Regions from separate parts of the Mesorhizobium sp. M7A.F.Ca.MR.245.00.0.0 genome, predicted to be linked through region 2. Evidence: riboswitches for the same ligand, from Rfam matches in the RefSeq annotation. Region 2 holds a riboswitch; the other holds the start of a gene.
The links. A riboswitch is a leader RNA that binds a small molecule or an ion and turns the genes downstream of it on or off. The one in region 2 is predicted to bind S-adenosylmethionine.
Positions count from the first base shown of each region.

Region 1: another riboswitch for S-adenosylmethionine. It lies ahead of EOB80_RS11395 (O-succinylhomoserine sulfhydrylase); the one in region 2 lies ahead of EOB80_RS23070 (homoserine O-acetyltransferase).

Region 1 is NZ_RZTE01000008.1:493-16,309, forward strand. Features, by position in the region: gene EOB80_RS11385 (ABC transporter substrate-binding protein) at 1-351, opposite strand, end outside; gene EOB80_RS11390 (2'-deoxycytidine 5'-triphosphate deaminase) at 451-1,545, opposite strand; SAM riboswitch at 1,684-1,761, shown strand; gene EOB80_RS11395 (O-succinylhomoserine sulfhydrylase) at 1,819-3,006, shown strand; gene EOB80_RS11400 (ceramide glucosyltransferase) at 3,013-4,164, opposite strand; gene apaG (Co2+/Mg2+ efflux protein ApaG) at 4,398-4,790, shown strand; gene EOB80_RS11410 (Hsp33 family molecular chaperone) at 4,838-5,869, opposite strand; gene argF (ornithine carbamoyltransferase) at 5,980-6,891, opposite strand; gene EOB80_RS11420 (aspartate aminotransferase family protein) at 6,909-8,108, opposite strand; gene EOB80_RS11425 (GcrA family cell cycle regulator) at 8,467-8,985, shown strand; gene EOB80_RS11430 (magnesium and cobalt transport protein CorA) at 9,118-10,128, opposite strand; gene phoU (phosphate signaling complex protein PhoU) at 10,218-10,943, opposite strand; gene EOB80_RS11440 (ATP-binding protein) at 11,057-12,322, opposite strand; gene ppk2 (polyphosphate kinase 2) at 12,546-13,454, shown strand; gene EOB80_RS11450 (enoyl-CoA hydratase-related protein) at 13,508-14,257, opposite strand; gene EOB80_RS11455 (acyl-homoserine-lactone synthase) at 14,272-14,910, opposite strand; gene EOB80_RS11460 (LuxR family transcriptional regulator) at 15,007-15,738, opposite strand.
Region 2 is NZ_RZTE01000026.1:5,036-20,852, forward strand. Features, by position in the region: gene EOB80_RS23025 (LysR family transcriptional regulator) at 1-37, shown strand, start outside; gene EOB80_RS23030 (1-acyl-sn-glycerol-3-phosphate acyltransferase) at 162-962, shown strand; gene EOB80_RS23035 (LysE family translocator) at 988-1,614, opposite strand; gene EOB80_RS23040 (aldo/keto reductase) at 1,703-2,650, opposite strand; gene EOB80_RS23045 (gamma-glutamylcyclotransferase) at 2,770-3,291, opposite strand; gene EOB80_RS23050 (DUF2125 domain-containing protein) at 3,434-4,432, shown strand; gene EOB80_RS23055 (sugar kinase) at 4,440-5,363, shown strand; gene EOB80_RS23060 (prephenate/arogenate dehydrogenase family protein) at 5,452-6,387, opposite strand; gene hisC (histidinol-phosphate transaminase) at 6,384-7,502, opposite strand; SAM riboswitch at 7,638-7,715, shown strand; gene EOB80_RS23070 (homoserine O-acetyltransferase) at 7,830-8,999, shown strand; gene metW (methionine biosynthesis protein MetW) at 8,996-9,613, shown strand; gene EOB80_RS23080 (DUF1330 domain-containing protein) at 9,621-9,941, opposite strand; gene EOB80_RS23085 (glycosyltransferase) at 10,269-11,225, shown strand; gene EOB80_RS23090 (glycosyltransferase family 2 protein) at 11,241-12,176, shown strand; gene EOB80_RS23095 (DUF1194 domain-containing protein) at 12,247-13,050, opposite strand; gene EOB80_RS23100 (ABC transporter ATP-binding protein/permease) at 13,137-14,963, opposite strand; gene EOB80_RS23105 (methyltransferase domain-containing protein) at 15,096-15,817, opposite strand, start outside.

The DNA of each region.
Region 1 (15,817 bases), on a different contig from region 2:
AGCCAGCGGTGTCGTATAATATTTGTTGGTGAAGGCGACCTGCTTCTTGCGCTCCTCGGTGATGCTCATCGAGGCGATGATGGCGTCGAATTTCTTCGCCTGCAAAGCGGGAATGATGCCGTCCCAGTCCTGGGTGACGATCTCGCACTCGACCTTCATCTGCGCGCATAGTGCATTGGCGATGTCGATGTCGAAGCCTTCGACCTTGCCGTCAGCCGTAATGGTGTTGAACGGCGGATAGGCGCCCTCCGTGCCGATCTTGATTTTCTCCTGCGCCTGCGAAAGCGAGCCGGCCGCCATCACCAGCATGGCAGCGCCTGCTGCCGATATGATCCATTTCGAAATCTGCATTTTCTTGGTTCCCCTTGAACGCCGGCATCTTGACGGGCGGCAAGGCAGCCAAGCATGGCGCGCCGGTACAGGCAAGTATTTTGCCTTGGGGCAATGAGGTCAGCGCGCGGCGCGGAAATGCTTAGACAGCTTCAGGCCCTGCGCCTGGTAGTTGGAGCCGAGATCGGTGCCGTAGAGGGCCTGCGGCCGCTTCAGCATGTGTTCGTAGACCAGCCGGCCGACGATCTGGCCATGGTCGAGAATGAACGGCACTTCGTGGCTTCGCACTTCCAGCACCGCCCGGCTGCCCGTGCCGCCGGACGCGGAATGGCCAAAGCCCGGATCGAAGAAGCCGGCATAGTGGACGCGGAACTCTCCGACCAGCGGATCGAAGGGCGTCATCTCGGCGGCGTAGAGCGGCGGCACGTGCACCGCCTCCTGGCTGACGAGGATGTAGAACTCGTCGGGATCGAGCACCAGTTCGCCGGCGCCGCTCTTGTGGATCGGCTCCCAGAAGTCGACGACTTCCTGCGCCCCGCGCTTGTCGACATCGACGAGGCCGGTGTGATGCTTGCCGCGATAGCCGACCAGACCGTTTTGGTCGCCGTTGAGGTCAATCGACAGCGCGATGCCGCCGCCGGAAATATTCGGCGGCTCGGTGGCGACCAGCGTCTGCGCGCGATGCAACTCGTGCAGCTCGGCTTCCGAGAGCAGCGCATTGCCGGTGCGGAAGCGGATTTGCGACAGGCGTGAGCCGGTGCGCACGACGATCGGGAAGGTGCGGGGGCTGACTTCCAGAAACAGCGGGCCGTGATAGCCGGCAGCGATCTTGTCGAACTCGTGGCCGCGATCGGTCATGACCCGGGTGAAGATGTCGAGCCGCCCGGTCGAGCTCTTCGGATTGGCCGAGGCCGAAATGTCAGCCGGCAATGCCAGGCTTTCAAGCAAGGGCACGATATAGACGCAGCCGGTCTCCAGCACCGCGCCCTCGGCAAGATTGATCTCGTGCAGCTGCAGCCGGTCGAGCTTTTCCGAGACCTTGTGGTTGGGGCCGGGCAGGAAGGAGGCCCGCACCCGCCAGGCCTTGTCGCCGAGCCTGAGATCGAGACTGGCCGGCTGGATCTGGTCGGCGTCGAGCGCACGCGCCGACTTCAGCGCGCCGGACTGGAACAGCGCCGATATGTCCTGATCGGGAAGAATGCCTGTCTGCCGCAAGGCTCCACTCCTAGGTCAGACGTTTTTCTTGTCGCAGGTTCTGGTCGCAAAACCGTGGAACACTTTTGCGGAACCTGCTTGGTACAAACCTCTTAATGAAGCCGGCAATTGACGCAAGCGTGGCGCGGGTCTAAAGGGTCGTTATCCCGTGGTGATTTGGCCGGTCGGCTTGCAGCCACGTTAAACAAGTCGCTAAAGGACCGTCGGGCCGCAAGGCCGTATGGACCGGTTGCGACTTTCGCGGCCGGTTTTTTTGTGTCTGGAAGAAAAGCGATGAGCACCAAGAAGCACAACTGGAAGCCTCAGACGGCACTCGTGCACAGCGGAACGCTGCGTTCCGGTTTCGGCGAAACGTCGGAAGCGATCTACCTCACCCAGGGCTATGTCTACGAAACGGCGCAGGCCGCCGAAGCCCGTTTCAAGGGTGAGGAACCGGGCTTCATCTATTCGCGCTACGCCAATCCGACCGTCGACATGTTCGAAAAACGCATGTGCGCCCTGGAAGGCGCCGAAGACGCGCGCGCCACCGCGTCGGGCATGGCGGCGGTGACGGCCGCCCTTCTGTGCAGCGCCAAGGCCGGCGACCATATCGTGGCGGCACGTGCGCTGTTCGGCTCCTGCCGCTGGGTGGTCGAGACGCTGGCGCCGAGATACGGCATCGAGGCGACGCTGGTCGACGGCACCGACATCGCCAACTGGGAAAAGGCGGTCAAGCCGAACACCAAGCTGTTCTTCCTGGAAAGCCCGACCAATCCGACGCTGGAAGTGGTCGATATCGCCGCTGTCGCTTCGCTTGCCAATTCGATCGGCGCAAGGCTGATCGTCGACAATGTCTTCGCCACGCCCCTGCAGCAGAAGCCCTTGCAGCTCGGCGCCCATATCGTCGTCTATTCGGCGACCAAGCACATAGACGGCCAGGGGCGCTGTCTCGGCGGCGTCATCCTGTCTGACAAGAAGTGGATCGACGAGAACCTGCACGACTATTTCCGCCATACCGGCCCAAGCCTGTCACCCTTCAACGCCTGGACGCTGCTGAAAGGCCTGGAAACGCTGCCGCTGCGCGTGCGCCAGCAGACGGAAAGCGCGGGCCGGATCGCGGATTTCCTGGCCGAACGGCCGGAAATCGCCCGCGTCATCTATCCCGGGCGGGCCGACCATCCGCAGGCCGACATCGTCAAGAAGCAGATGTCGGGCGGCTCGACGCTGATCTGCCTCGACGTCAAGGGCGGCAAGCAGGCGGCCTTCGCCTTGCAGAACGCGCTCGACATCGTCTTGATCTCCAACAATCTCGGTGACGCCAAGAGCCTGATCACCCATCCGGCGACGACGACGCACAAGAATCTGAGCGACGAGGCGCGCGCCGAGCTCGGCATCGGGCCGGGCACGCTCAGGCTGTCGGTTGGGCTGGAGGATGCCGACGATCTGCTCGAGGATATCGCGCAGGCCCTGAAGGCCAGGTAGGAGGCTTCAGGCGCCGGACGGCGTCTCTTCCAGCTCGGCCGTCTTGGTGCCGATGGTCATCGCATTGCCGCGCCAGTCGACGGCGCCGCCGAGCCAGCCGCGTCCCCACATCGCCGGCAGGATCAGGTCGCGCGCCATGATCGCGACGACCATGCGTGGCGACAGGTACCAGCCCTTGGACCAGGCCAGGGCGCACTCCGGAAGGTAGAAGGCCGCCAGTACGGCAATGGCGGTTGCCCAGAGGCCGAAACCGGCACTGGCCGCGGCAATCAGCGCAAGCACCAGCGGCACCAAGGCGCCGGTCAGGATTTCGGGTGCGAAGAACAGCGGGAAAGTGACGCGGCGCAGGCGCGCCCAGCGGGCCTGACGCGACCAGATCTCGTCAAACGAGCGCCGGCCAAGCGGCTGCTCGAAGGGGGCGGCGACGAGATTGACGCGCAAGCCGAGGCTGTTCACCAGCTTGGTCGCGGCGGCGTCCTCGGCGATCTCGGCGGCCAGCGCGCGGATGCCGCCATTGGCGTCGAGCATCGGCTTGTTCCAGAGCATGCTCTTGCCCTGGGCAAAGCCAAGGCCGAGCGCCTCGCCGGCATATTGCCAGCGCGCCTGCAGCGTGTTGAGGAAAGCGCATTCGACCTCGGCCCAGAAGCCGGCAGGCCGGGAGCCGATCGGCGTCGAGCAGACAAGGCCGGTGCCGGGCCGCCAGGCAGCCATCAGGTGCTGGACGTAGTCTCTCGGCATCAGCACGTTGGAATCGGCCAGGACGACCCAGTCGTGCCGCGCCGCTTCCCAGCCCTTGACGCAATTGTTGAGTTTCGGATTGGCGCTGATGCGGTCGTCGCCGATAAGCAGCCGGGCTGGCACTTTCGGAAACCGGACGATCGTCCTGTTTATCAGTTTGACCACCGGATCGTCGGCATGGGCAACGCAGAAAATCAACTCGTAGCGCGGCCAATCGAGCGAGAAGGCGCGTTCCAGCGTCTCCTGCGTGAACGGCTCGACGCCGCGCGACGGCACGACGATCGACACCGGCCGCGGCTTGGCGGCCGGCGGCCCAATGGTGTGGCGCCGTTTCAGACGCGAAGCGGCGAGCACGATGCTGGCGAGATTCGAGAGGATGAGGACAGTTGAAAGCGTGGCGGCTATGAGAGTGAGTTCCATCGAGATCCGGTCACTCCAGGAAAACCGGTCCGCAAGATGGCCGGTTTCAACAGTTCAGCAGAGCGCCCGAGTCGCGCATCACCAGTCCGCGCACACCATCATTGTCATATGTCACTTAAATGACATTCTTTGTCGGCACCTGCCCGCGAGGTCGGCCAGAGGAGGCTTCGGTCGGTTGACCTAACCGCACAGAGCGCCGAAAGTTCCGCTGGAACCGTTTTTTGGAGCCGCTTATGTATAGCGCCGTCACGCGCAACATCGAAGTGCAGGTCAGGCCATTCTATCTGGAGGACCGTTCGGATCCCTCGGAGAACCGCTATGTCTGGGGCTATCAAATAACGATCGACAATCAGTCGGACGACTTCGTGCAGCTTCTGTCGCGCTATTGGCATATCACCGACGGCACTGGCCGGGTCGAGGAAGTGCGCGGCCCCGGCGTCGTCGGCGACCAGCCCGAACTCAATCCCGGCGACAGCTACCAATACACGTCCGGTTGCCCGCTCTCGACACCATCCGGCATCATGGTCGGGCACTACACGATGCGCAACAAGCGGGGCGAGACATTCGACATCGCCATTCCGGCGTTTTCGCTGGACCTGCCGGGGACGCGGCGGACGGTGAATTGATTTCGCCTCACCGGCCGCTCCGCGGCCGGTGAGGCGTGGTTTTCTCTCTACTGAGCCGCGAATTCCGCCGGGTCGAAGTCATATTGCTTCGAGCAGAATTCGCAGGCGACGTGGATGCCGCCGTCCTCGGTGCTGTCCTTGATCTCCTGCGCGGAAAAACCCTCGAGGATGCCGCGGATCTTGTCCCTGGAGCACGAGCACTGGTCGGCGACCGGAACGCCGCCGAAGACGCGCACGCCATGCTCGTGGAACAGCCTGTAAAGCAGCCGCTCGGCACCGATCGTCGGGTCGATCAGTTCGGTCGGCTCGATCGTGCCGAGCAGCGCCAGCAACTCCTGCCAGGAATTGTCGACCGGGTCGTGGATCTCCTCGCGCGGATCGCCATCGCCACCCGGCAGGTCCGGGACGCGCATGCGCTCGGGCGACTGCGGCAGGAACTGCGCCAGGATACCACCGGCGCGCCACTGCTCGCGGGCGCCGCCGGGACCGGGCGTCAAAAGCTTGGCCACCGACAGCCTGAGATCGGTCGGGATCTGCTCCGACTGGCGGAAATAGGTGCGTGCCGCATCTTCCAGCGTCTCGCCATCGAGCTGGACGATGCCTTGATAGCGCTGCGTATGAGCGCCCTGGTCGATGGTCAGCGCCAGCACGCCGCTGCCGAGCAGGGTCTGCTGCGAGGTTTCGCCGGCCGCGACCAGCGCTTCCAGCCGGTCGGCATCGAAACGCGCATAGGCGCGCAATGCCGAGGGCGTGGAAAAATCCGCGACCAGCATGTCGACAGGCCCGTCGGTGCGGGTTTGCAGGATGAATTTGCCCTCGAACTTCAGCGAAGTGCCGAGCAGCACGGTCAGCACACAGGCCTCCGCCAGCAGGCGGGCGACCGGTTCGGGATAATCGTGGCGGCTGAGGATGGCGTCCAGCATCGGCCCGAGTTGGACCGTGCGGCCTCGCACATCGAGAGGGCCGACCTCGAACGGCACGACGTGATCGTCGCCGGCATAGCCGAATTCGCCGAGTTTGGGGTGATGTTCAGTCACTTGATAGGTTTCCAACATGACAAAGCTCCAGGGCGCGGCCATGCCGCCCTCCGGGGCGCATGCGTCGAAACGCGCTTGATTTGCGTGATGCGGCGCAAATAGGCATCACACCCCCGCAGATCAAGCTCCCGGGGATCAAGCGCCGAGACACTTCAAGCGCCGAGACACCAGGCAAGCACGGCCTTCTGGGCATGGAGCCGGTTCTCGGCCTCGTCGAAGACCACCGAATGCGGCCCGTCGATGACCTCGTCCGTCACTTCCTCGCCACGATGCGCCGGCAGGCAATGCATGAACAGCGCGTCCGGCTTGGCCTTGGCCATCAGCTTGGCGTTGACCTGATAGGGCGAGAACACGTTGTGGCCGCGGGCGCGATGCTCCTGACCCATCGAGACCCAACAATCCGTGACGATGCAGTCGGCCTGATCGACGGCTTCCTCGGGCGAGCGGGTGAAGTGCAGCTTGCCGCCATGTGCCCGCGACCAGTCGATATGCTTCTGCGCCGGTTCGCTGCCCTCGGGCACGGCGACGTTGAGGTTGAAGCGGAACCGGGCCGAGGCCTCAAGCAAGGAATGCAGCACATTGTTGCCGTCGCCGGTCCAGGCGATGGTCTTGCCGGCGACCGGACCGCGATGTTCCTCGAAGGTCATGATATCGGCCATCAGCTGGCAGGGATGGGTGTCGTCGGTCAATCCGTTGATCACCGGCACGGTGGCGTTCTCGGTCAATTCCAGCAGGCGCTCATGCGAGGTGGTGCGGATCATGATCGCATCGACATAGCGCGACAGCACCTTGGCGGTGTCGGCAATGGTCTCGGAGCGGCCGAGCTGCATCTCGGTGCCGGTCAGCATGATGGTCTCGCCGCCGAGCTGCCGCATGCCGACGTCGAAGGAGACGCGCGTGCGCGTCGACGGCTTGTCGAAGATCATTGCCAGCACCTTGCCTTCGAGCGGTTTGGTGCGTTCGCCGGCCTTGAGGCGCGCCTTTCGCACCACCGCATCGTCCAGCATCAAGCGCAGATCGCCTTCGGAAACGGTGGAAAGATCGGTGAAATGGCGAACTGACATCTGCAATGGTTCCGGGATTACTTCGCCGCGGCGGAAGCGATCGCCTCCGCCAGGCCCTTGGCGCCGGCGCGGATGCGGTTGAGCGCGTCATGGATCTCGGCGTCGGTGACGGTGAGCGGCGGCAACAGGCGAATGACGTTGTCGCCGGCCGGAACCGCCAGCAGGTGCTGGTCGCGCAAGGCCATGTTCACCTTGGTGTTGGGCATGGCGCATTTGAGGCCGAGCATCAGCCCGGCACCCCTGATGTCCTCGATGATTTCGGGAAACTCGTCGGCGACCGACGCCAGTCCCTGCTTCATCAGCAGCGCTTTGCGCTGGACATCTTCGAGGAAGCCGTCTTCCAGCACGACATCGAGCACGGCGTTGCCGACCGCCATGGCAAGCGGGTTGCCGCCGAAAGTGGTGCCGTGCACGCCAGCAGTCATGCCTACGGCCGCTTCATCCGTGGCAAGGCAGGCGCCCATCGGGAAGCCGCCGCCAATACCCTTGGCGATCGCCATGATGTCTGGCGTGACACCTGACCATTCATGCGCGAACAGCTTGCCGGTGCGGCCGATGCCGCACTGGACCTCGTCGTAGATCAACAGCAGGCCGTGCTGTTCGCACAATTGCCTGAGCCGCTTCAGCGACTGCGTCGGCACCGGGCGGATACCGCCCTCGCCCTGCACCGGCTCGATCAGGATCGCGGCCGTCTCCGGCGTGATCGCCTTTTCGGCGGCGTCGATGTCGTCGAAGCCAACCTGATCGAAACCTTCGACCTTGGGGCCGAAGCCTTCGAGATATTTGTACTGGCCGCCAGCCGCGATGGTCGCCAGCGTGCGGCCATGGAAGGCGCCCTCAAAGGTGATGACGCGGAAGCGCTCGGGATTTCCTTTGACGAAATGGTAGCGCCGCGCCGTCTTGATCGCGCATTCCAGCGCCTCGGCGCCGGAATTGGTGAAGAACACCTTGTCGGCGAAGGTGGCGTCGGCCAGCCGCTCGCCAAGCCGGCTCTGCCCCGGAATCTCATAGAGGTTGGAAACATGCCAGAGCTTGGCGGCCTGCTCGGTGAGTGCGGCGACCAGATGCGGATGGCTGTGGCCCAGCGAATTGACGGCGATGCCGCCGGCGAAATCGAGATATCGCTCGCCCTTGTCGGTAACCAGCCAGGTGCCTTCCCCGTGGTCGAAGGCCAGGGGTGCGCGAGCAAAGGTCTCGTAAAGCGCCGAACCGCTCATTATATGCGTCTCCGGTACCGGAAAATCAAAAAAGCCGCCAAAGCGGCGGCCTGTGCGGCTTATCCCGTTTTTCGGCCATGAAGTCAACGAAAACGTCGCGTAGTGGCGCGCGGCAAGCCCCCCGACGGGACGCCGGCTCATCAGCGACCGGGCAAGTTGGGGAAAACCGAAAAAACCGATTCGTGTTGCACTTGGGACTCTTGTCACCGAGTCAGCGCATAGAGTAGTTGTAGTCGAGAAATAACTAGATTTCGTGCGGCGGACCTAATCACCAGATATATGTGGTGTCTGCCCCGGCAAATGTTGCCGGGTCGGGAGAGGGATTCCGATTGCCGCACGCTTAGAGGAGCGCGGTCTCATGAACTGGACTGACGAGCGGGTAGAACTCTTGAGAAAACTGTGGTCGGAGGGTCTGAGCGCAAGCCAGATTGCTGCGCAGCTTGGAGGGGTCAGCCGCAACGCGGTCATCGGGAAGGTGCATCGGCTGAAACTGTCGGGCCGCGGACGCTCGACCGCCACACCGGCACGCCAGAAGAAGGCAGCGCAAGGATCGACCGTCCAGAAATCGGTATCACGCGCTGCAACCACGACACGCCATGTCACGACATCGATCGGCGCGACCGCCTTGCAGACGCAGTTCGACGCCGAACCCGTGGCACGCCATTATATCCGCCCGGTTGAGAATGTCGTGCTGCCGATCTCGCGGCATCTGCAACTGGTCGAGCTGACCGAGCGAACCTGCAAATGGCCGAACGGTGACCCGCTTTCAGAGGACTTCCATTTCTGCGGCAACGAAGCCGCCGAAACCGGACCCTACTGCAAATATCACGCCCGCGTGGCGTTCCAGCCGGCATCGGAGCGGCGGCGGAGTCGCTGAGCGAATAGCGAATAGCGAATAGCGAATAGCGAATAGCGAATAGCGAATAGCGAATAGAAACGGCTTGCCTTCCGTCACAGGAAGCAAGCCGTTTTTGTGTTCGCTATTCGCTACTCCCTATTCGCTCTCTTCTCACAGCCAACCGTTCTTCCTGAACCGCCAGTAGAGAAACGTGCAGATGAGCGCGATAGCGCCCAGCACCACCGGATAGCCGTATTCCATCTTCAGTTCCGGCATACTGTCGAAGTTCATGCCGTAGATGCCGGCGAGCGCCGTGGGCACCGCCAGGATCGCGGCCCAGGAGGCGAGTTTCTTGGTGTTCGCCGTTTCCTGACTCTGGCCGACCAGGAGGCTGGCCTCGAAAGCGAACGCCAGCACTTCGCGCAGGCTGTCGATCTTCTCCTGGACGGTGCGGATGTGGTCGGTCACGTCGCGGAACAGCGGGTGCATGGCGGTATGTATCTGCGGCAGCTCGGCGCTGGTCAGCCGTCGGCAGACTTCGACCAGCGGAAGCGCGGCATTGCGCAGGCGCAGGAGATCGCGGCGCAGCATATAGAGCCGTTCGATGTCGGGAGCGGTCATTGGCTTCAGCAGAACCTTGTCCTCGATCGCCTCGACTTCGTCCTCGATCTGCTCGAGCACCGGCATGTAATTGTCGACGATGAAATCGAGAATGGCATAGAGGACGAAATCCTCACCCTTGGCCAGCGAGTGCGGGCAGCTTTCCCAGTGCTGACGAACGGCGGCATAGGACGTCGAAGGACCGTGCCTGACGCTGACGATGTAGCCTGAGCCGACGAACAAATGGGTCTCGCCGAAGGTGACCCGACCGTCGATCAACTGCGCCGTGCGAGCGACGATGAACAAGGCGTCGCCATATTGCTCGATCTTCGGCCGCTGGTGCGGGTGCTCGGCATCCTCGATCGCCAACTCATGCAGGTGAAACTGCGCCTGGACGCGCAGCAACAGGTTACGGTCGGGCTCCAAAAGGCCGATCCACACGACATGACCGGATTTCTTTGCCCATTCGCCGGCTTCCTCGATGGGAATGTCGGCGATGCGGCGCCCCGCCGTGTAGACGCCGCAAGCGATAATGCCGGATATCGGCCCAGGCGCCGGGGTCAGGTTCCGAGCATTTTCCATCACGACCTCCCGGAGCAAATCCACGGGCGAGGATAGAGGCAAAGCCCGGAAAGCTTAGCGTAAATCGGGTGACGGTTCGAGAGGCGCGTTCACTTCACCGGCTGCGTCTCGGAAAGACTGATTTTGTCGGTCTTGTCACCCTTGGGCCGCTCAGCCGGCAACTGATCGCCGGTGACGATGTAATAGATGGTCTCGGCGATGTTGGTGGCGTGATCACCGATACGCTCGATGTTCTTGGCACAAAACAGCAGATGCGTGCAGGGCGTGATGTTGCGGGGATCTTCCATCATGTAGGTCAGCAATTCGCGAAACAGCGATGTGTACATGGCGTCGATCTGGTCGTCACGATCGCGCACGAAGCCGATTTTCTCCACCGCGCGAGACGCGTAGACGTCGAGCACTTCCTTCAGCTGGGTCAACGCCAGGGTGGACAGAGCCTCGAGGCCGCGGAACAGGCTGGTCGGCTGGCGTCCATCGGTGACGGCGACCACCCGCTTGGCAACGTTCTTGGCGAGATCGCCAACCCGCTCGAGGTCGGCGGAGATGCGAATGGTCCCGACGATCTCGCGCAAATCCGCCGCCATCGGCTGACGCTTGGCAATGATGATGATGGCCTTGTCGTCGATTTCGCGCTGGCCCTCGTCCAGTACGGTATCGTCGCGGATGACCTTCTGGGCAAGGCCTGGGTCGGCATTGACGAGAGCGGTAACCGCCTGCTCGACCATGCGCTCGGCATGGCCTCCCATCGCGGCGATGCGCTTCGACAGATATTTCAACTCCTCGTCATAAGCGCTGACGATGTGCACGGACTGCATGGCAAAATGCCTTCCCACGGGGTGTTTTGATTTTGAGTCGTTTCCTCGAATCCCCGCTGATACGCTAGCCGGATGACAGAAAAAAGAAACAGTCCCTTTGAATTAGGGCGATATCAGTGAGTCGGCAAATGAACCGAGAATGCCGCGCCGTTGCCGACTTCGGACTTGATCGAAAGCCGGGCGTTGTGGCGCGTCAGTATATGCTTGACGATCGACAGGCCGAGGCCGGTACCCTTCTGGGTCCGGCTGGTCTCGACGTCGACGCGGTAGAAGCGCTCGGTAATGCGCGGAATGTGCTCCTCGGGAATGCCAGGGCCAAAGTCCCTGATCGTCACGTCGATGCCCGGCTCTGATCCGGCATCGCTATGGGCTATGGATACAACCACCCGCCCACCCGACTGCCCGTATTTGCAGGCGTTTTCCAGGAGGTTCTCGAAAACCTGGAAAAGCTCATCGCGATCGCCAGGCACATGAAGCGGCCCATCGGCGTAGTGCCGCTCGATGGCGACGGCGTTTTCGCTGGCCAGCGGTCCGAGCGAGTCGATGACGCTGTCGACTGTCTGCCGCAGATCCACCTCGGTTCCCGGCTTCAGATAGGGTTTCATCTCGAGCCGCGACAGCGACAACAAATCGTCGATCAGACGCGCCATGCGACCGGTCTGGCTCTGCATGATCTGCAGAAACTGGTCGCGCGCCGCCGCGTCGTTGCGGGCTGGCCCGCGCAGCGTTTCGATAAAGCCGGCGATTGAGGCGAGCGGCGTGCGCAGTTCATGGCTGGCATTGGCAATGAAGTCGGCGCGCATGCGGTCGATCCTGCGCGTTTCGCTCTGGTCCTTGAACACCAGCACATAGAGATCGGTGGCGTGACCGACCGAGGACACGCTCACCCGGTAAGCCCGTTCGACCGGCAGCTTCTCCATGTAGTCGACGACATCCGAGGCGACATCGCCCGATAGCACGCCATCCAACAGGGTCTGCATCTCCGGCGCCCGGAATTTCAACGACAGCGACATGCCTGGCGCGATGCCACCAAAAGCGGCGAAGGCGGCGGCGTTGGCATGGACGATGGTGGCAGCCCGGTCGAAGATGATCAGCGGATCGGCGACGGCGGCGGCCAGATATTCACCCGAGAGCCGCTGCAGGCCGATGGCCTCGATAGCGGCGCCGCCGCCGATGGATTGGCGCGCGCCGGTGGCCGGCAGTATTGCCGCTGCAAGCAGCAACAGCAGCGCCGCGAGGACGACATAGGCTGAAATCTCGGCCAAGGCATAAACAGCGAGAACCGCAACGACGCCGGCCGCAAGCAGCCAGCGGCTATTCCACAGCCGTGCGGCCATGGTTTGCGTCATGCCTCTCTGCTCTGTGTCCAGGTCAGCCATTCGCTCGTGGACCTGCCCCCCATGTCTTCGCACCCGGTCGCACGGTGGCGGAAAACTTCCACTAGACCGCTTGCCGCATGACCCCGAAAATCGGGATCGATTTTCGGAAAGGATCATGCGCAAATTAAAAGTGCTACAGCGTCCTTTGCGCATCCAAACGGACGCGCGACGCTATAGTGGCTCCCCATAGCATGAGTCCGGAAGCTGGAAAGGGTTCGTCTCGATGAAAAAAGCCAAAGAAAGTCCCGCCGCGCCAACTGCGGGGCCGCTGAAGATCAGGATCGGCGGCAAGGAGAGGGAGTTCGACATCGAAAATCCCGTGCTTCCCGACTGGGTCGAGGACAACAAGCTGACCGCTGGCGGCTATCCCTACGACAAGAAGATGAAAAGCGACGAGTATGACGAGACGCTCGAGAAGCTGCAGATCGAGCTGGTCAAGGCGCAGGCCTGGCTGCAGTCGACCGGCAAACGGGTGATGGCGCTGTTCGAGGGTCGCGATGCTGCAGGCAAGGGCGGCACGATCTTCGTGGTGCGCCAGTACCTCAATCCGCGCACGGCACGCAACGTGGCGCTGACCAAGCCGACCCCGACCGAGCTTGGGCAATGGTACTACCAGCGCTATGTCGACCACTTCCCGACTTCAGGCGAATTCGTCACCTTCGACCGTTCCTGGTACAACCGCGCCGGTGTCGAGCCGGTGATGGGTTTCTGCACCCCGCAGCAGCACGAGCAGTTTCTTGAGGAGACGCCGCATTTCGAGCGGATGATCTCCAACGAGGGCATCCACTTCTTCAAATTCTGGCTGAACATCGGCCGGGAAACGCAGCTCGAGCGCTTCCATGACCGTCGCTACAGCCCGCTGAAGAGCTGGAAGTTTTCGCCCATCGACGTTGCAGGCATCACCAAGTGGGACGACTACACCAAGGTGCGCGACACCATGTTCGAGCGCACCCACAAGGAATTCGCGCCGTGGATCATCGTACGGGCCAATGACAAGCGGCGCGCGCGGCTGGCGATCATGCGGCGCATCCTGTCGTCTCTGCCCTATGAGGGGCGCGATCTCGAAATCATCGGCAAGGAAGACAAGAAGATCATCGGCGAAGGGCCGTCATTCCTCGGCAAGCAGGATTGACGCTTCCGCGCCGCGCGGCCTTGGCCGCGCGGCGCGTTCCTTGAGGCTTTCGCTCAGGCCGCGAGCCGGGCGATGCGTTGCAATCGCCGCAGCGTGGTGTCGTCCTGCAGCGCCTGCTGGAAAAGCGAAATCTCCTGATCGATGCGGTCGCAGAGGGCCTCGGTGTTCCCTTTCAGCAGGCCGCGCGTCTGCAGCAGGGCTGCGACCGGCTTCTTGACAAGCTGTCTCGCCCGGCCGAGCGCCGCTTCCTCGACGGTGCCGCCCGGCACGATCTCGGCGACGAGGCCGAGCGCCCTGGCGTCCTCGGCGCGAAGCGTGTCGCCGAGGCAGAAGAAGCGGAAGGCACCGGCATAGCCGAGCTTCTGCGGCGCCAGGATGCTGGTCGCCGCGTCCGGCACCAGGCCGAAATCGACGAACGGCACCCTGAACGTGCTCTCATCGGACGCGATCACCATGTCGCAATGGAACAGGATGGTGCAGCCGACACCGACAGCATCGCCGTCAACGCAGGCAAGGATGGGCTTGGGAAACGTCGCCAGCGTGCGGAACAGGTCGGTGACGGCGGCAATCAGTTTCTGGTGCTTGGTGGCGTCGAGGAATTCGGAGAAGTCGCCGCCCAGACAGAAACAGCCTGCCAGGCCGCGCAGCACGACGACGCGAACCTCCTCATTGTCGGCGGCTTCATGGAAGGTCCTTGCCAAGCTTTCATAGGCTCTCCTGTCCAGCACCGGCCGGCCGTCGCTCGACGACACGGTGACGACCAGCGTGTGGTTGCGAAGTTCAGGTTGCGGGTGTGTGCTCATGGCTGTCTCCGATCTCATGACGCACGCCTTTGCCCGAGCATGTCAGGATATCCCCTGGCCAGCACGGGAGCAAAATGATTGCGGCGCGACCGCACCACATCGAGGGTGTGTTCGTTGAAGGTCAGCAAGGTGGCGACGACCTGCTGGTTGCCATAGGTGCGCTGATAGCCCAGCGGGGTCGCCAGGAAATGCAGTTGCAAGGCGCGCAGCACCCACATCGGCTCGAACTCGATGATCACCTTGTCGACGCCGCGCTTCAGCCCCCACTCGACGAAACCGGCAATCAGTTCGGTGCCGACGGTCGAAACGCCACGACGGCCATCACGAAAACCGGGAGCCACCGCGTAGCGGGTCAATTCCCAGATGTTTGGACCCGATGGCGGCGTTCCTTCGGAAAGATCGGTCAAGACCTCGGTCAGCAGATGTGGCCGCGTCGTCGGCAACATCCTCTGATAACCCGCCACTTCACCGCCTCTGATGACGATCTGATGGACCGCCTCGTCGTGGTCGAACTGGTCAAGTTCGAGCCCGTCGGGCCGCCTGAGGTCATCCCACCCCATCTCTTCGACGAATATCTTGTAGCGCAAACGATGGACGGCCTCCCAAAGGTCGGGACGTTCCATCAATTCCTGGGTTGTAAGGGAAAAAAGCATTCCGCCGTCTCCTGCGTTCAGAGGAAGATACGGCCGTGCTTTGATGAGAAAATTGCGTGATCGCGTAGGCAAAAATTCCAGGTCGGCACGGCCGACCTAACTAATGTAGCCGCGCCGTATCGCTTCCGCGACGGCCTGCACCCTGTTGACGGCACCTAGTTTGCTTTTGGCGTTAAGAAGATGTTTCTCCGACGTGTGTTCGGAAATGCCGAGGATTTGCGAAATCTCCCATTCGGACTTGCCGACGGCGGCCCATTGCAGGCATTCGCGCTCGCGCGGCGTCAGCACGATATGATCGATGGTGTTGCTCGCCATGGTGTGGAGTTGCATGGCGCGGCCAACCGCATAGGTCGAGACCAGCGACACCTGGCCAAATTCGGCGGCGGACAATTCCACAGCCTCGCCGCCGAGCGACACCATGACGATCTGGCCGTCAAGCGTGATCAACGGAAAGGCCAATCCATCACGCAGTTTGAAGGCGCCGGCATCGCCCATCACCTCGCCGCTGCTCTTGTCTATGCGGATGCCCTGCGACGCCTCGTGCCACTGGAAGGGCGCCTGCAACTGTTTCATGTGGCTGACGACCGGGTCATGGTCGACATAGTTGCGCGCGACATAGCGCTCCAGCCATTCGCCCGGCCAATCGCAGAGAAGCACATGCTGCTTTTGCTGGCCGGCCGGCGTGCCTGGCTGCGGTACGGTTCCCGCCATCAGCGCGGTGAGGCCGAAATCCGATGTTATGCCCAGCAGCCTTTCACAGACCGCCGCCGCCGTTGCGGCGTGCTGCAGTTGGTCTATGTATTCCAGCGTGCGATCGAACTGACCCATCGCAACATCAACCCCATGTTGCCTCGTGCATTGCGGCCAATGATGCGTGCCTGATTTACACTTCGCCACCGACCACGGA
Region 2 (15,817 bases):
CCCGCGCCTGAAGGAGCGGCTGGCACAGCTGATGTAGCGGAACCAGGCCAATCTCCCGTTGGCGACCGTTCTTCGTTGCCAACCAAAGCGCCCTGCGGCCATTTCCTTTTTTCCCGCGCTTGGTGTAACCAACGCTCACCTCCTCACCGGGCTCCCCCCAAATGCTCTACATCAGATCGCTGACGTTCAATTTCGTGTTTTACGTCAACTTGATCGTCCAGATGATCCTCTGGACCCCCTACTATTTCCTGTCGCCCCGGCACCGCGCCTGGTTCGTACCGAAATTCTGGTCGCGCACCTCGATGTGGCTTTACGACAAGATCGCCGGGACGAAGAACGAGATCACCGGCCGGGAAAACCTGCCCCAAGGCTCCTTCATCCTGGCACCAAAGCACCAGTCGTTCTGGGACGCGATCGCCTTCTTCCCCTTCCTTCAGGACCCGCTCTACATCCTGAAGCGTGAGCTCACCTGGATCCCGTTCTTCGGCTGGTACATCATGAAGATGCGCATGATTCCGGTTCATCGCGGCAGCCGTTCGAAAGCGCTGAAGGCCGTGGTCGCCGCGACCAAGGCGGAGATGGCGCGCAATCCTCGCCAACTCATCATCTACCCCGAAGGGACAAGACGCGCGCCGGGCGACGAACCCGCCTACAAATACGGCATCGTCGAAATCTATACGCAGCTTGGCGTACCAGTAGTGCCGGTTGCCCATGTCGCCGGCCTCTATTGGCCGCGCCGCAAATTCCTGCGCTACCCCGGCACCATCAAGGCGCGGTTCCTGCCGCCGATCCCACCGGGACTGAGCAAGGACGAATTCATGGCCCGGCTGATCGGCGAGACCGAGGCTGCCTGCGACCAGTTCCTGATTGATGCCGCGCGCGGCCCAAACCCGCCTGCCTTGCCGCCGACAGCGGTGAAAAGACTGCAAGAGCTGGACAACGCCGCAAGACACAAAGCCTGAACCGGAAGTCTCCTACCGGCAGTTCTCAGCCGAACACGGCCAGCGCGGTGGTCAACACCAGCGTCGCGGCAAAGACCAGGTTGACGATCCGCGAGGCCGCCGGCCGGCGCAGGAAGCGCGCGAATGCCACTCCCAAGACAAGCCACACGGCGTGGATGGCAACGATCATGACGGCGAGAATCGTCAGCTTCAGCCATAGACCAAGCTCAGTGTTACCCTGTTTGGGCGAAACACCGGCGAACACGGCGGCGATTGCCACATAGGCCTTCGGATTGGCGACCGCGAGAAAGAAACCAGCCAGCCATGTTGGACACGAAGCCTCGGCGGCGCGTGCTGCCATGGGCGGCGCCGTGGCGATCTTGAAGGCGAGATAGAGGATGTAGGCCGCCGAGGCGAAAGCCAGCAACGGCGCCAGCTTCGGCATCGAGGTAAGCACCGCCATGACCCCGGTCGCGACAACCAGAAGCACGGCGATCGTGCCCAGGATGATTCCCCAGGCATAGCCCAGCGAGTGGCGCAAACCGAAGGCGGCCCCAACGGCGGTAACGCTTATCGTTGCCGGACCCGGGCTGCCCATGATCACCAGGGCGGCAAGCATCAGCGCGAGAAGTTGCCCCCAAAGATCCGGCTGCGAAAGAAGCGGCTCAGTCATCTCTCCTCTGTCCTGCCTCGCGAAGAGACGGTATGGCAGGACCAGAGTGGCGTCTTGGACGTTCGTGCGAGGCGTCGCGCCTGAAGCTTCAGCCGCTCGCTCTATCGAGTTCGGTCATGTCGGCGGCGGTCAGTTTCAGCGACGCCGCCCTGATCAAGCTGTCCATCTGTTCAGGCTTGGTGGCGCTGGCGATCGGCGCGGTGACGCCCGGCCGAGCGATAACCCAGGCAAGCGCGACTTCCGCCTGCTTGGCCGAATGCCTTGATGAAACCGCGTCGAGTGCCGCAAGGATGCGCATGCCGCGCGCATTGAGATAGTCCTTCACCCCGCCGCCACGCGGGCTTTGACCGAGGTCGGCTTCGCTGCGGTATTTGCCGCTGAGGAAACCCTTGGCCAGGCTGAAATAGGTGATGACGCCGATGTCCTCGGCCACGCATAGATCGCGCAACGGCCCATCGAAGGACGAGCGATCGTAGAGATTGTATTCCGGCTGCAGCACCTCGTAGCGCGGCAGACTGCGCAAGCTCGCCACATCGAGTGCGGCACGCAACTGGCCGGCGTCGAGATTCGAACAGCCAGCATAGCGGATTTTGCCCTTGGCGAGCAGCTTCTCGTAGGCGCCAAGCGTTTCTTCGTAAGGGGTTGCAGGGTCCGGCCAGTGCGACAGATAGAGGTCGATGACTTCGGTCTGCAGCCGCTTCAGCGATGCGTCGACGGCCTTTTCGATGTATGCGGCGGACAGGTCCTTGTGCCCCTGCCCCATATCCGAACCGACCTTCGTGATCACCACGACCTTGTCGCGATTGCCACGGTCTTTCATCCATTTGCCGATGATGGTTTCCGATTCACCGCCCTTGTGGCCGGGAACCCAGCGCGAATAGGCATCCGCCGTATCGATGGCGTTGAGGCCGGCGCCGACGAAGCGGTCGAGCAGGTCGAACGAGGTTTTCTCGTCGGCGGTCCAGCCGAAGACATTGCCGCCCAGAACCAGCGGCGCGATGGACAGGTCGGTGCGACCGAGACGACGTTTCTGCAAGGCGGATCTCCGGGATGATTGGGCGAGCAAAGGGCGCCGCGGGCTGAGGGTCGGAGCCTAACCTAGGTCTTGCCTGAACGAGGTCAAAGGCCTGGCCGCCTTTTTCCGCAGAGCCAGCTTCACAAAGGCGCGACCTGGCTGGCGACATCCTCCAGCCAGTGGTCGCTTATGCCCAGTGCCTCGAGATGCTCAAGCGTGCTCAGCACATAGTCCTCGTTGTTGCCGGACTGGCCGACCGCGCCGCGCACCACGGCCGCTGCATCCGCCGCGTCGAGCGCTCCGGCATATTGCTCGTGCTGGCGGTCGACGATGTAGACCACCGCGTCGACCGTACCGCCCCCGTCGAGGCGAATCTTGAGCATGCGCTCCAGATAGACATTGGTGACCAGTTCGCGCTCGCGAAGATAGGCCATGACCTCGTCGCGCAAGTCGCCGGGGACGCGGAATGCGAGGCCGACGCAGGACCCGCCACGGTCGAGGCCGAGCACCAGCCCCGGCCGCTCGCGCGTTCCGCGATGCACGAAGGAATAGACGCAGAGCGAGCGCCGATAGCCATGCAGGCGGGCACGCTGTGTCTCGACATGCGCGAATCCCGGCCGCCAGATCAGCGAGCCATAGCCAAACACCCAAAAATCGCCCATATCGCCGCGCCTGATTGCAAAAGATGCCAACACCGCACCCGGACCGGTGTTTTTTCCGCCCGTCCCGTCTAACTATTCGTCTGTCTGCCTGGCGGAATCGACCACCCGTCCGCAACACCCATGCGTTAACGAGAGCCAAAGCATGACGTCAAGTGACGAACGCCAGCCAAGTAACCGTCGCCGCCTGTTCTGGCTTGCAGCGTTCATCGTCGTGCTGTTCGCCCTTTACAGCGGCGGCTGGTTTTATCTGGCCGACCGCGTCAGGAGCGAGGCCGACAAGGCGGTTGCCACGCTCAACAAGAATGGCGTCGAGGCCGGCTGTGCCAATCTCCAGGTCAGCGGCTATCCCTTGAGCTTTACCGTCTCCTGCGACAACCTCGCCTATGAGGACGATGCCAAGAACATTGCGGCTTCAGTCGGCAGTTTCAACGCGGCCGCCCAGATCATCCAGCCTCTGTCGCCGGTTGCCAATCTGCGCGGCCCGCTCAGGACCGCCGTTCCGGACATGGTGCCGCTGTGGATCGACTGGGACAATCTGCAGGCCAATTTCAAATTGTGGTGGCCGCTGCCGCAGCGGATCTCGCTGGAGGCGGAGGGCCTGTCCGGCCAGACCGATCCGGCCGACGACACCGATCCGGTGCAACTGTTTAGCGCCGGCAAGGCATCGGGTCAGCTGCAGCCCAACGGCGAGGATATCGACTATCTCGGCAGTTTCGGCGATCTCGAGATCGACCCCGACGCAATTGGAGGGCGCGTGCTTCCGGCGCTCGATGCCAGCGGCGATGTGACATTGAAGAACGGCGTCGCACTGATCGGCACGCAGGTGAAGAGCCTTCGTGGCCAGACGATCGAAATCCGCAACCTTGACCTGTCGTCGGGCACGGCGCGCATTACCGTTTCGGGACCGCTCTCGGTCGATGCCGAGGGCCTGGTCAACGCCGACCTGATGATCAGGCTGAAGGACCCGAAGGCGGTGGCGGCCATCCTCGGCGCCGCCATACCCGAGCAGAAAAGCCAGATCGAGCAGGGTTTTTCTGCCCTGGCGGTGCTCGGCAACGAACCGTCGATGCCGCTGAAGGTGGTCAGGGGCAAGGCCTCGCTCGGCTTCATTCCGCTGGGCAAGATCAAGCCGGTCGAATAGCTCAACCATGGCAAAACCCGTGAAGCTGCTGAGCGTTGGCGCCTTGACGCTGGACACCATCCTGCGCGTCGAGACACTGCCTGTGCATCAAGGCAAGTTCATTGCCTCCGACGGCGTCCAGATCGCCTCGGGCATGGCCACCAGTGCTGCCTGCGCCGCGCATCGCCTGGGTGCCGAGGTATCGCTGTGGGCGAGTGCGGGTGACGATGCCGTCGCCGACCAGCTCATCGCCGGCATCGAGGCCGAAGGCGTCGATTGCACCTTTGTGCGCCGCGTCAGAGGCGCCCGCTCGGCGCTGGCCTCGATCCTGGTCGACGCGCATGGCGAGCGCATCATCGTGCCGTTCTATGACAGGCTGGCCCAGGCCGATCCCGAAGTCTTGCCGGTCGCCGACCTCACGGCATTCGACGCCGTGCTGGTCGATGTCCGCTGGCCGGGCGCGGCAGCGTTGGCACTCAAGGCGGCACGCGCCGTTGGGCGTCCGGCGATCCTCGATGCCGACACCGCACCGTTGCCGGTCCTGGAACAGCTGTTGCCGCTCGCCACGCACATCGTCGCTTCGGAAACGGCGGCGCGCATCGTCTGCGGCCAGGCGCTCGATCCGGAAACGGCTTGCGCCGATCTCGCCAGCCGCACCGACGCCTTTGTCGCGGTAACCGGCGGCGCGGCGGGCTGTTGGTGGCACGACCGTCGCGCAGGCTGTGTGCGCCATGTCGCGGCGCCGAGGATCAAGGCAGTGGATACGCTCGCCGCCGGCGATGTCTTCCACGGCGCCTTCGCCGTCGGGTTGGCGGAAGCCATGCCCGTCGAGCAGGCTTTGCGCTTTGCCAGTGCGGCCGCGGCGCTCAAATGCCTGCGCTTCGGCGGCAGGCTGGGCGCGCCGGATAGGGCCGAGACGCTGGCCATGGTTGCGCAGACCTGGCCAGCCTGAAACCGACGCTTTGTTCTGACGCAATTCCCAAGGGAAAGCGCTGGCGCTTTTCCCGGGAAAAACGCCTCACACTTTTCCTGGAATTGCTCTAGCCCTTCGCGGGATGCTCGACGGCCTGGCGACCGAAATCGGGCACGTCGATGTCCTGGCCGGCCTCGATGATCGAGCGACGCACAGCCCGCGTCCGGGTGAACAGGTCGAAGAGCTTTTCGCCATCGCCCCAGCGGATCGCGCGTTGCAGCGACGCCAGGTCTTCCGAGAACCGCGCCAGCATTTCGAGGATGGCGTCCTTGTTGTGCAGGCAGACATCCCGCCACATGGTCGGGTCCGAGGCGGCAAGGCGGGTGAAGTCGCGGAAGCCGGAAGCCGAATATTTGATCACTTCGGACTTGGTCACCGACTGCAGATCATCGGCGGTGCCGACGATGTTGTAGGCGATGATGTGCGGCAAATGCGAGACGATGGCCAGCGTCATGTCGTGATGCTGCGGGTCCATCGTGTCGATGTTGGCGCCGCAGCGGCGCCAGAACTCCGACAGCCTCTCCAGCGCGTCCGGGTCGGTGTCGGGCAGCGGCGTGAAGATGCACCAGCGATTGTCGAACAGGTCGGCGAAACCGGCGTCGGGGCCGGATTTTTCCGTGCCCGCCAGCGGATGGCCGGGAATGAAATGGACACCTTCAGGCACATAAGGCTGCATCTGCGCGATGACAGACGCCTTGGTCGAGCCGACATCGGTGAGGATCACACCCGGCTTCAGCGCCGGCGCGATTTCCTCGGCCACCGCGCCGGATGAGCCTACCGGCACCGAAATGATGACCAGGTCGGCATCGCGGACAGCTTCTCTCGCATCGGTGGTATAGCTATCGCCCAGCCCAAGCTCCTCGGCTCGCGCCAGCGTCGCCGCACTGCGCGTTGATATGGCCACGTGACGGGCCAGCCCCTCGCGGCGGATGACGCGGGCCAGCGACGAGCCGATCAGGCCGATGCCGACCAGCGCGATCTTTTCAAACATCGGTGATGTCATGGTCTATAGCTTTTCAGGAATGTCGTGAGAGCGGCGACAACGCCGCGATTGGCCTCTTCGGTGCCGACGGTCATGCGCAACGCGTTGGGAAAGCCATAGCCCGAAACGCGCCGCAATATATAGCCGCGCGCCGTCAGATAGTCGTCCGCCGCCGCCGCCGAATGCTTCTGGTCATCGGGAAAATGAATGAGGACGAAATTGCCGACGCTCGGCGTTACCCGCAGCCCGAGCTTTGTGAATTCCTCGCTCAACCAGGCAAGCCAGGTCTCGTTGTGCGCCACGCTGCGCTCGACATGGGCGCGGTCGCGGATGGCTGCGATACCGGCCTCGATCGCCGTCGCATTGACGTTGAAGGGACCGCGCACGCGGTTGATGGCGTCGACGATATGCATCGGCGCATACATCCAGCCGATCCGCGCGCCACCGAGGCCGATCTTGGAGAAGGTACGGGTCATCACCACGTTCTCGGTGCTGCCGACCAGCTCGATGCCGGCCTCATAGTCGTTGCGGCGGACATATTCGGCATAGGCCGCGTCGAGCACCAGAAGCACGTTCTTCGGCAGCGCGGCATGCAGCCGGCGAACCTCCTGGAACGGCACATAGGTGCCGGTCGGGTTGTTGGGATTGGCGAGGAACACGATCTTGGTGCGCGGCGTGACCGCGGCCAGGATGGCGTCGATGTCGGCGCGCTCGTCTCTTTCCTTGATCGTCACCGGAACGGCACCCGCCGACTGGATGTAGATCTTGTAGACCATGAAGGCGTGTTCGGTGATGACGGCCTCGTCGCCGGGCGCCAGATAGGTCTGCGCCAGCAGGCCGAGAATCTCGTCGGAACCGTTGGAACAGATGATGTTCTGAGGGTTGAGGCCATGCACCTCGGCGATCGCTTCGCGCAGCCGCCTGGCGGTGCCGTCGGGATAGATGTCGAGCTTGCCGGCAATCTCGCGCGCGGCTTCGATCGCTTTCGGCGAGGGCCCTAGCGGATTCTCGTTTGATGACAGCTTGTGGACCTTGGCGACGCCGGCGGGCGCCGTGCTCTTGCCCGGCACATAGGCGTCGATGTCCATGATGCCCGCACGCGGGGTTGGACGTGCCTGGTCCGGTGTCTGGCTCATGTCGCAAAATCCGTCGAGAACGCTTCCTGAGGGAAGCCGCAGCGGAAATACAAGCCGTGGCCTGCAATGTCGAGAGGCGACAGCCATCGCCCAGGGCTGGCCGTTGACGACGGCGCGCCACAGCCCTAGAAGGGGTGCGACTTCCGTGGTGATTTGGCCGGTCGGCTTGCAGCCACGTTAAACAACTTGCTAAAGGGCCGTTTGCATCCTGTAACCGGCTTTGCGACCGCAATGCCGGTTTTTTGTTGTCCGCCCCGGCCGGACACCCGTATCGGCATCGACTTTCGACAAGCGCGATGCGTGGGCTCAAAGTGTGAGATGGATGTCATGGCCGTTCTGCGTGCCCGCAAAACCAACAACGAGGTCGACCAACCGTCGAGCCCGGTTTTGCGTTTTGGATCCGACAAGCCGCTCAAGCTGGACGCCGGCACGCTGCTGTCACCGTTCCAGATCGCCTACCAGACCTACGGCACGCTGAACGATGCCCGCTCCAACGCCATCCTCGTCTGCCATGCACTGACCGGAGACCAGCACGTCGCCAGCACCAATCCGGTGACCGGCAAGCCTGGCTGGTGGGAAGTGCTGATCGGCCCCGGCAAGATCATCGACACCAATCGCTTCTTCGTCATCTGCTCCAACGTCATCGGCGGTTGCCTTGGGTCCACCGGTCCGGCCTCGACCAATCCCGCCACCGGCAAGCCCTACGGGCTTGACCTGCCCATTATCACCATTCGCGACATGGTGCGGGCGCAGCAGATGCTGATCGACCATTTCGGCATCGAGAAACTGTTTTGCGTGCTCGGCGGCTCGATGGGCGGCATGCAGGTGCTGGAATGGGCGTCGAGCTATCCGGAGCGCGTCTTCTCGGCGCTGCCGATCGCCACCGGCGCGCGCCATTCCTCGCAGAACATCGCCTTTCATGAGGTTGGCCGCCAGGCTGTCATGGCCGATCCGGACTGGCATGGCGGCAAATATTTCGAGCACGGCAAACGCCCGGAAAAGGGCCTGGCGGTAGCACGCATGGCCGCCCACATCACTTACCTGTCGGAAGCCGCCCTGCACCGCAAGTTCGGCCGCAATCTGCAGGATCGCGAAGCGCTGACCTTCGGCTTTGACGCCGACTTCCAGATCGAAAGCTATCTGCGCCACCAGGGCATGACCTTCGTCGATCGCTTCGACGCCAATTCCTACCTCTACATGACGCGGTCGATGGACTATTTCGACCTTGCCGCCGACCATGGCGGCCGGCTGGCCGATGCTTTCGCCGGCACGAAAACCCGCTTCTGCCTGGTGTCGTTCACCTCGGACTGGCTTTTTCCGACCGAGGAGAGCCGCTCGATCGTGCATGCGCTCAACGCCGCCGGAGCATCGGTATCCTTCGTCGAGATCGAGACCGACCGCGGCCACGACGCATTCCTGCTCGACGAGCCGGAACTGTTTGCCGCCATCAACGGCTTCATCGGCTCGGCCGCCAGGGCGAGAGGGCTGGGCCTATGAGCGTCAACCGCGACCAGCGCGTCGACCTTGAAGTCGTCGCCAACCTCATCCCACCGCAGTCGCGCGTGCTCGATGTCGGCTCGGGCGACGGCTCGCTGCTCGAATTGCTGCAGGACAGCAAGCAGGTCGACGGCCGTGGGCTCGAGCTGTCGCAGCGCGGCGTCAACGAATGCGTGGCGCGCGGCCTCTCGGTCATCCAGGGCGATGCCGACAAGGATCTCGAATTCTATCCCGACAAGGGCTTTGACTTCGTCGTCCTCTCGCAGACGCTGCAGGCCACCCGCAACCCGAAGCTGGTGCTCGACGAACTGCTCAGGATCGGCAATCGCGCCATCGTCTCCTTCCCCAATTTCGGCCATTGGCGTGTGCGTCTGTCACTGTTCGTCAACGGCCGCATGCCGGTGACCAAGGACCTGCCCTATTCCTGGTACGACACGCCCAACATCCACTTCTGCACCATCCGCGACTTCGTCAATCTTTGCGACGAGCTCGGCGCGACCGTCGAGAAGGCAACCGCTCTCGACGCCAACGGCCAGAAGATCGGCCTGTCGATGCCGTGGTGGTTCTGGAACTTCTTCGGCCAGCAGGCAGTGTTCTTGCTGAAACGGCAGTAGCCGCAAGCTATTCGAGGATGTCCGTGGCTTTGTGCGGATGTTGGACGCCGTCGGCAAACACCACGTCGGCCTCCGAATTGTCCGTGCGCAGCGCCAGAATCGCCTGGTAGGCGGGCGAATTGTACCAGCCATGCACATGCTGCCTGTCGGGAAATTCGATGATGATCAGATGGCCCGGCCAGTTGTTCTCGATCACCTCGACATCGCCGCCATGGACCAGAAAACGGCCGCCGAAAGGTTCCAGCGTGGCATCGATCTTGTGCAGGTATTCGACGATCTGCGGGCCCATCGTGGCTTGGCGCATATGGGCGACGGCGTAAGCGGTCATAAGTGCACTCCCTTTCAATCGAAGCCGATTGCCGGCTCCACAGGCACAGATTGCCAAGGGTCGTGACAGAATTCGATTACCCCAAAAGTAATAAGAATGACATGAGGCGATCAAGACGAATCGGCCTGCGCGATCCTGAGGCGGTTTCCAGTCTCCGGCCCTCAGGGTGTTGCCGTTGAGACGCAAGGTTGCGAATTCGGGGTTGCGGACGGATTGAACTCTGCAACCAGATGATGACACGGGAGCATGTTTTTCGTAGCGTCATGCCGGACGCGATGCCGAGCGAAGCACGGAGCGGGGAACCTGACCTATTCGATCGTTGTCGAAATGGAAAACGCCAAGTCCATCAATGAAGATGAGATCGGCGTTTCGTTCAGCGCCTTGGCACGGGAAATAGAAGCCGTGACGACAACCGGTCAATACCTGAAACCGGAGGTCATCGTCGTTCACAGCGGACCAGATACCGACACACCGATTCTCCGGCATCGTCTCACCGAAATTGTTCCGCAACTTGGCATGGCAGCAAATACGGTCTTCAGCGCCTGCACAGGCGGCCGGTACTATGAGGTCAAGAACGCAGGCGCCGCGTTGGCCAAGGGCGACATCGTCATTTTCTGCGATTCCGATACAGTGATCGAAGACGGCTGGCTGTCGGCACTTCTCAAACCGCTCCAGGATCCGAAGACGATCGCCGTGAACGGTTACACCTATCTCGGCTGTGACGATTTCGCTTCGCGAACCTTTGCGCTTCTGTGGTTCTTCCCGCTGCGTGATGGTGATAGACGCTTTGCCTCCAAGCGCGCGATGAACGCCAACAATTGCGCCTTCCGCAGAAGCTGGTTAGCCGGCCATCCCTTTCCGGCCAGCAATGGATTCAAGGTTTCTTGCACGTTGCTCGCCAGCCAGTTACGAGCAAGCGGGCATGATTTTGTCAGAGTCGATGCCCGGGCCAGCCATTATCCTCCGCGCGGTTGGCGCTTTTTCTTTTGGCGTGCCCTGGTCACTGGGCGCGATGCGGACCGGAAATATGTGGCACTGGCATCGCCATCCCAAGCCGCGCGAGTGCTGAAGGCGACAAGACGTTGGTTTTCGACATCCTGGAAAGTGGGTGGGCGTATTCTGACGCATGCAACTCGGCTCGGAATGCCGGCATGGCAGATCCCGTTTGCACTGATCGTCGGATTGGCCTTTTGCGCGCTGGTTTTTTGTGCACAAGCGGCCATGGCCCTTGGGCTGGTTCGGGACGAGGTTGAAAACGTGCCCCTCTACGTGGGACATAGCTGAAGCACTATGGTCAAAATGGGCAAAACCATCGAACCGACACCTCTCATCACGGTCATTACGCCGACCCACAACCGACGCGAAACGGTGTTGCGCGCCGTGGAAAGCGTACTCTCCCAGAGCATGTCGAGGCTTGAGCACATTGTCGTCGACGATGGTTCGACCGATGGAACCGAAGCGGCGCTGGCCCGTATCCAAGACCCGCGGCTGATCTATGTCGGGGCGAAATGGCGAGGCGCCAACGCAGCCAGGAATGCCGGCATCGAGCGCGCGCGGGCACCGTTGGTGACGTTCCTCGATTCCGACGACATCTACATGCCGCACCGGCTTGAACGAACCCTGACCTGGTTCGAGGAAAATCCTGCACTGCAAGTGCTGATCAGTTCGTTCGTGTCCCTGAAAGGCAATCGCATCACAAACTGCGTCAACCCCGAGGCGTTCGTTAGCCCCGCAATGCTGGAGCGGACGCTGGTTGGGCAGACCATCTTCATTGCCGGCTCTGCGATCACGGCTCGCCGCGAAGCCTTGCTGGCCATCGGCGGCTACGACAGCGACATCACCCGCATGCAGGATCGCGAATTGCTGCTGCGCCTTGCCCGGCGCTTCGGTGCGCAGTTGTCCAGGGATCTGGACTGGACGAAATACAATTCGGAGAACTCGATTTCCGGCCGCCGTGACGGCTATGTCGAGGCCTATGCGAACCTGATGGGCAAACATCCGCATATTGCCCATGCCTACCCGCACATTCCGCCTTACATGATCTCGCGGCAGCTCATCGCCGACATCCTGCGAGGCAGGATACCGGAGGCATTTCAGGGCTACATGGCCAACCGTTCATCCAAAACGCTTGGCTATTCGCTGCCGGAATTGATGCAAGGCTATGTCCATGGCCGGCGCTGGCGCCGCGATCTCTCCAACGAGTTTCGCAATCAATTTGGTGCCCGGCCCGCTTAAACCGAGAGGGATTCCGGGAAATTGTGGAACGGTTTTCCCTCCGGATCGCGTTAACCCCTCTGTCGAGAGCTCAACGGTCAAGTTCGGGAAAATACGGATCCGATAGAAACCGCCTGTCTCGTTCGCCTTGTAGGCAGTCTATCGGCGTCGCCGCGTCGATGGGGATGCTTCTCACCTCGTCCTGAATGCCGCTCACTTCCAGGAGCAGCTTGCGCCGGATGGCTGTCGAAAACTCGGCGGCGGCATAGATAGGCAGCACGAAGGAACCGGGTCCGCCGATCACGCACTGCGCATAATACTGGTCGAGATGGCTGAAGGTGGGCGACGGGCTGATCAGGATCGGCAGGCCGTTGACGACGATGCCTTTGGCAGTCGCCGCATCACGCGTCGCGGTGACCGGCGGCCCGATATTGTTCGGTCCGTCGCCCGAAATATCGATGACGCTGCGTTCGCCATGGAAAGACGTGCGGTCGAAAAGCTCGGTGCCGAAGGCCAGCGCGCCGGAAATCGAAGTGCCGCGAAAGCTGCGGAACGGACGAGCCGCGACCTTGTCGGCAAAGCTGTTCGCGCTCTCGGCACTATCGATGATCTGCCAGCCGATGACCGCGTCGTCGCGGACCGTGCCGGCCCATTCGAAATAGGTCAGCGCTATGCGGCCCGTGGCGCCAGCGCGGACAGCCTTGATGAAGTCGGGATGCCGCAGCGCCTCGACATAACCGGACCGCTGCAGGGCGAACTCCTTCTCGTCCATCGACAGCGAGATGTCGACCGCCAGCACCAGCTCGACGTCGACGGCGAGCGCATCCCGCGGCGAGGCGGCGGGAGCAGCCTGGGCGCAGGCAAGACAGGCAAGCAGGCGCAGAGCATCAAGCATGGCCGTCGCCAGGATTGTTTCTCCCGAGGAGCTTCCTTCGCGATCGCGGCAAAATAAAGCTTTGCTTCCCTCGCCCGGATATCAGCTCATTTCTTGCGGCGGGCGGCGACTGGCGGCGGTTCTATCGCGCCGGCCCTGACGCGGGCGGGCTTCAGGGCTGGCGCACCGGAATCCTTGACGATCGTCAACGCGCGCGGGAAGAAGTGGTTGTTGTGCTGGCCGCGCCCGATGTTGAGGATCGCTGTCCCCGGCAAACGCTTCTCGAGCATCGACAGCACGCGTCTTAGCGATGGGCCGTCGAACGCATCCAGCGCCTCGTCGATGATCACCCATTTCGGTTGCCGCAACGCGAGCCTGGCGAAGGCCAGCGAGCGTTGTTCGTCATCGCCCAACTCATGGTCCCAACGCCCGGCACGGTCGAGCGATGAGGACAGCCGTCCCAGACCGACCTCGGCCAGCACCGCCGAAATGTCGGCATCGTTCGCCGGCGCGGGCCCGTTCGGGTGATCGAGGACTTCGCGCAACGTGCCGACCGGAAAATAAGGCACGCGCGGCACGAATATGGGGGTTTCTCCCGACGGCAGGCCGATCCGGCCGCTTCCCCATGGCCACAGGCCGGCAATGGCACGAAAGAACAGCGTCTTGCCCGCACCGGGGTCGCCGGTGATCATGACGCGCTCGCCGGGGCGGATTTCGACATGCGGATCGGCGAGTCTGGTGCAACCCTCCGGCGAGGTCACTTCGAGCTTCTCGAAAGTCAGGCTGCCATTGACGTTTTGGCCGAAGGCAATGCGCTTTTCCGTGTCATGCAACGCATCGGTTTCATCGAGCGCGATGCGGAAATCGGCCACGCGCATCAGCGTGGCGCGCCAATCGGCAATGCTGCCGATGTTGTTGATGAACCAGCGCAAGGAAGAGTGGACCTGGTTAAAGGCGCCGACCGCCATCATCAGCCCGCCAAAGCTGATATCACCTGAGAAATAGACTGGCGAAGCGACCAGTATGGGCGCCACGACGGTGATCCAGCCATAGGTGTCGGTCACCCAGGACAGGTTGATCTGGGCGGTGTAGATGCGCCGCATGGCACCCAGCACCGTGCCGAGATCGAGTTCGAGCCGCCGCCTTGCGTCGGCCTCGCCATGATACAACGCGATGGCATCGACATTCTCGTTGACGCGCACCATCGAGGAGCGCAGCTCGGCTTCGCGTGTATAGCGGTCGCTGTTCAGGCGGATGAGCGGGCGCCCGACCAGCCAGCTCAGCCAGGAGGCGATGCCGGCGTAAAGGATAGCGGCCCAGACCATGTAGCCCGGTATGGCCAGCGAGGTCCCGCCGATGTGGAACACGAAGCCCGAGGACAGCTCCCACAGCACCCCGACGAAGGACATGAGCAGGATGCACGACTGCAGCAGCCCGACGCCGAGATCGGTTGACAGGTCGGACAGATGCGCGGCGTCCTGCTGCATGCGCTGGTCGGGATTGACGCCGATGGCGCCGGCATTGGCCAACCGGAAGGCGCGCACCGGCCGCATCCACTGATCGATCAAATCCAGCGTCAGCGCCTCGCGCAGTTTGAGCCTGATCATCTGGTTGAGCCAGGTCTGGCCGATATTGAGCACCAGCAGCCCGCCGGCGATCATCGCGAAGACGAGGAGCTGGTGCAGGAAGGCCGCCATGTCGCGGCGCGCAAGCGCATCGTAGAAAGGCTGGTTCCAGCGATTGAGCAGAACCTGGCCGATCGACGTTGCGATGATCACGGCCATGATGCCGACCGATGTCCACAGCAACCATTTGCGAACCGGCGATCCCGCCAGCGCCCGCCGGATCGTCGCCACCTGGTCGCGCAGGCTGCTGGCTTCGACCGCCACGGCAACCGGATGAACGGCGGCGGCATTGTCCGGTTGATCAGCCATGGCCGAGGTCCTTGCGTCAGTGCTGAAACCGGATGGAGAAACTTGACAGGCGTTCGTATGGGCTGCCGGATGGGCTGTCGGTCCGCTTGCGACAGATAGGCAGGAAAACGACGTCAGGCACGCCTGCCGTGATCACGAAGCCGTCACTCGCGCAGCCGAGGGCTTGGCATCGGCTTTGTGACGGCCAAGCCGGGTGGCGCCATGCGGCGACAGCACCGGCACGAAGACGCGGCGCGAGGCGCGCTGGACGACGGGCACGCCTTGATAGAGCCGTTTCTGCGCCTCGACGACGATGACGCCGGAAAAGATCGGCCACAGCCGCCGGCCGGCGCGCTCCAGCACATTGTGGAAGCGCATCATGAAACGGCGCTTCGACGGCGGAAAGAACAGCGCATCGGACCAGGCGGCGGGCGTAAAATTGGCCTCGCGCAGCAATTCGGTGAGCTGGCCGCGCGAAAAGGGCCGGCCATTGCCGAATGGGGTGTGCTCGAAGCGCGCCCAGACACCGCGCCGGTTGGGCACGACGATGACCACCCGGCCAGCCGGCGACAGCACGCGCCAGATCTCGTTCAGCGTCTCACGCGGGTTCTCGACATGTTCGAGCGAATGGACGAGCAGCATGCGGTCGATGCAGGAATCGACCAGCGGCAGTTCCTCGTCGAAGACCAGTGCCGTCGCCGTCGGCCCTGTCGCCGGCCACACCACCGCGCCTTGCGTTGCCGGCATGAAGGCAAAGACCCGCTCGGCATCGGTGCCGAACCGCTCCAGCCAGGGCAAGGTGTAACCCAGACCAACCAGCCGCTCGTTGGGTACCGCTGCCCATATCGACGACAACGCCATGGTGATCGAACGCT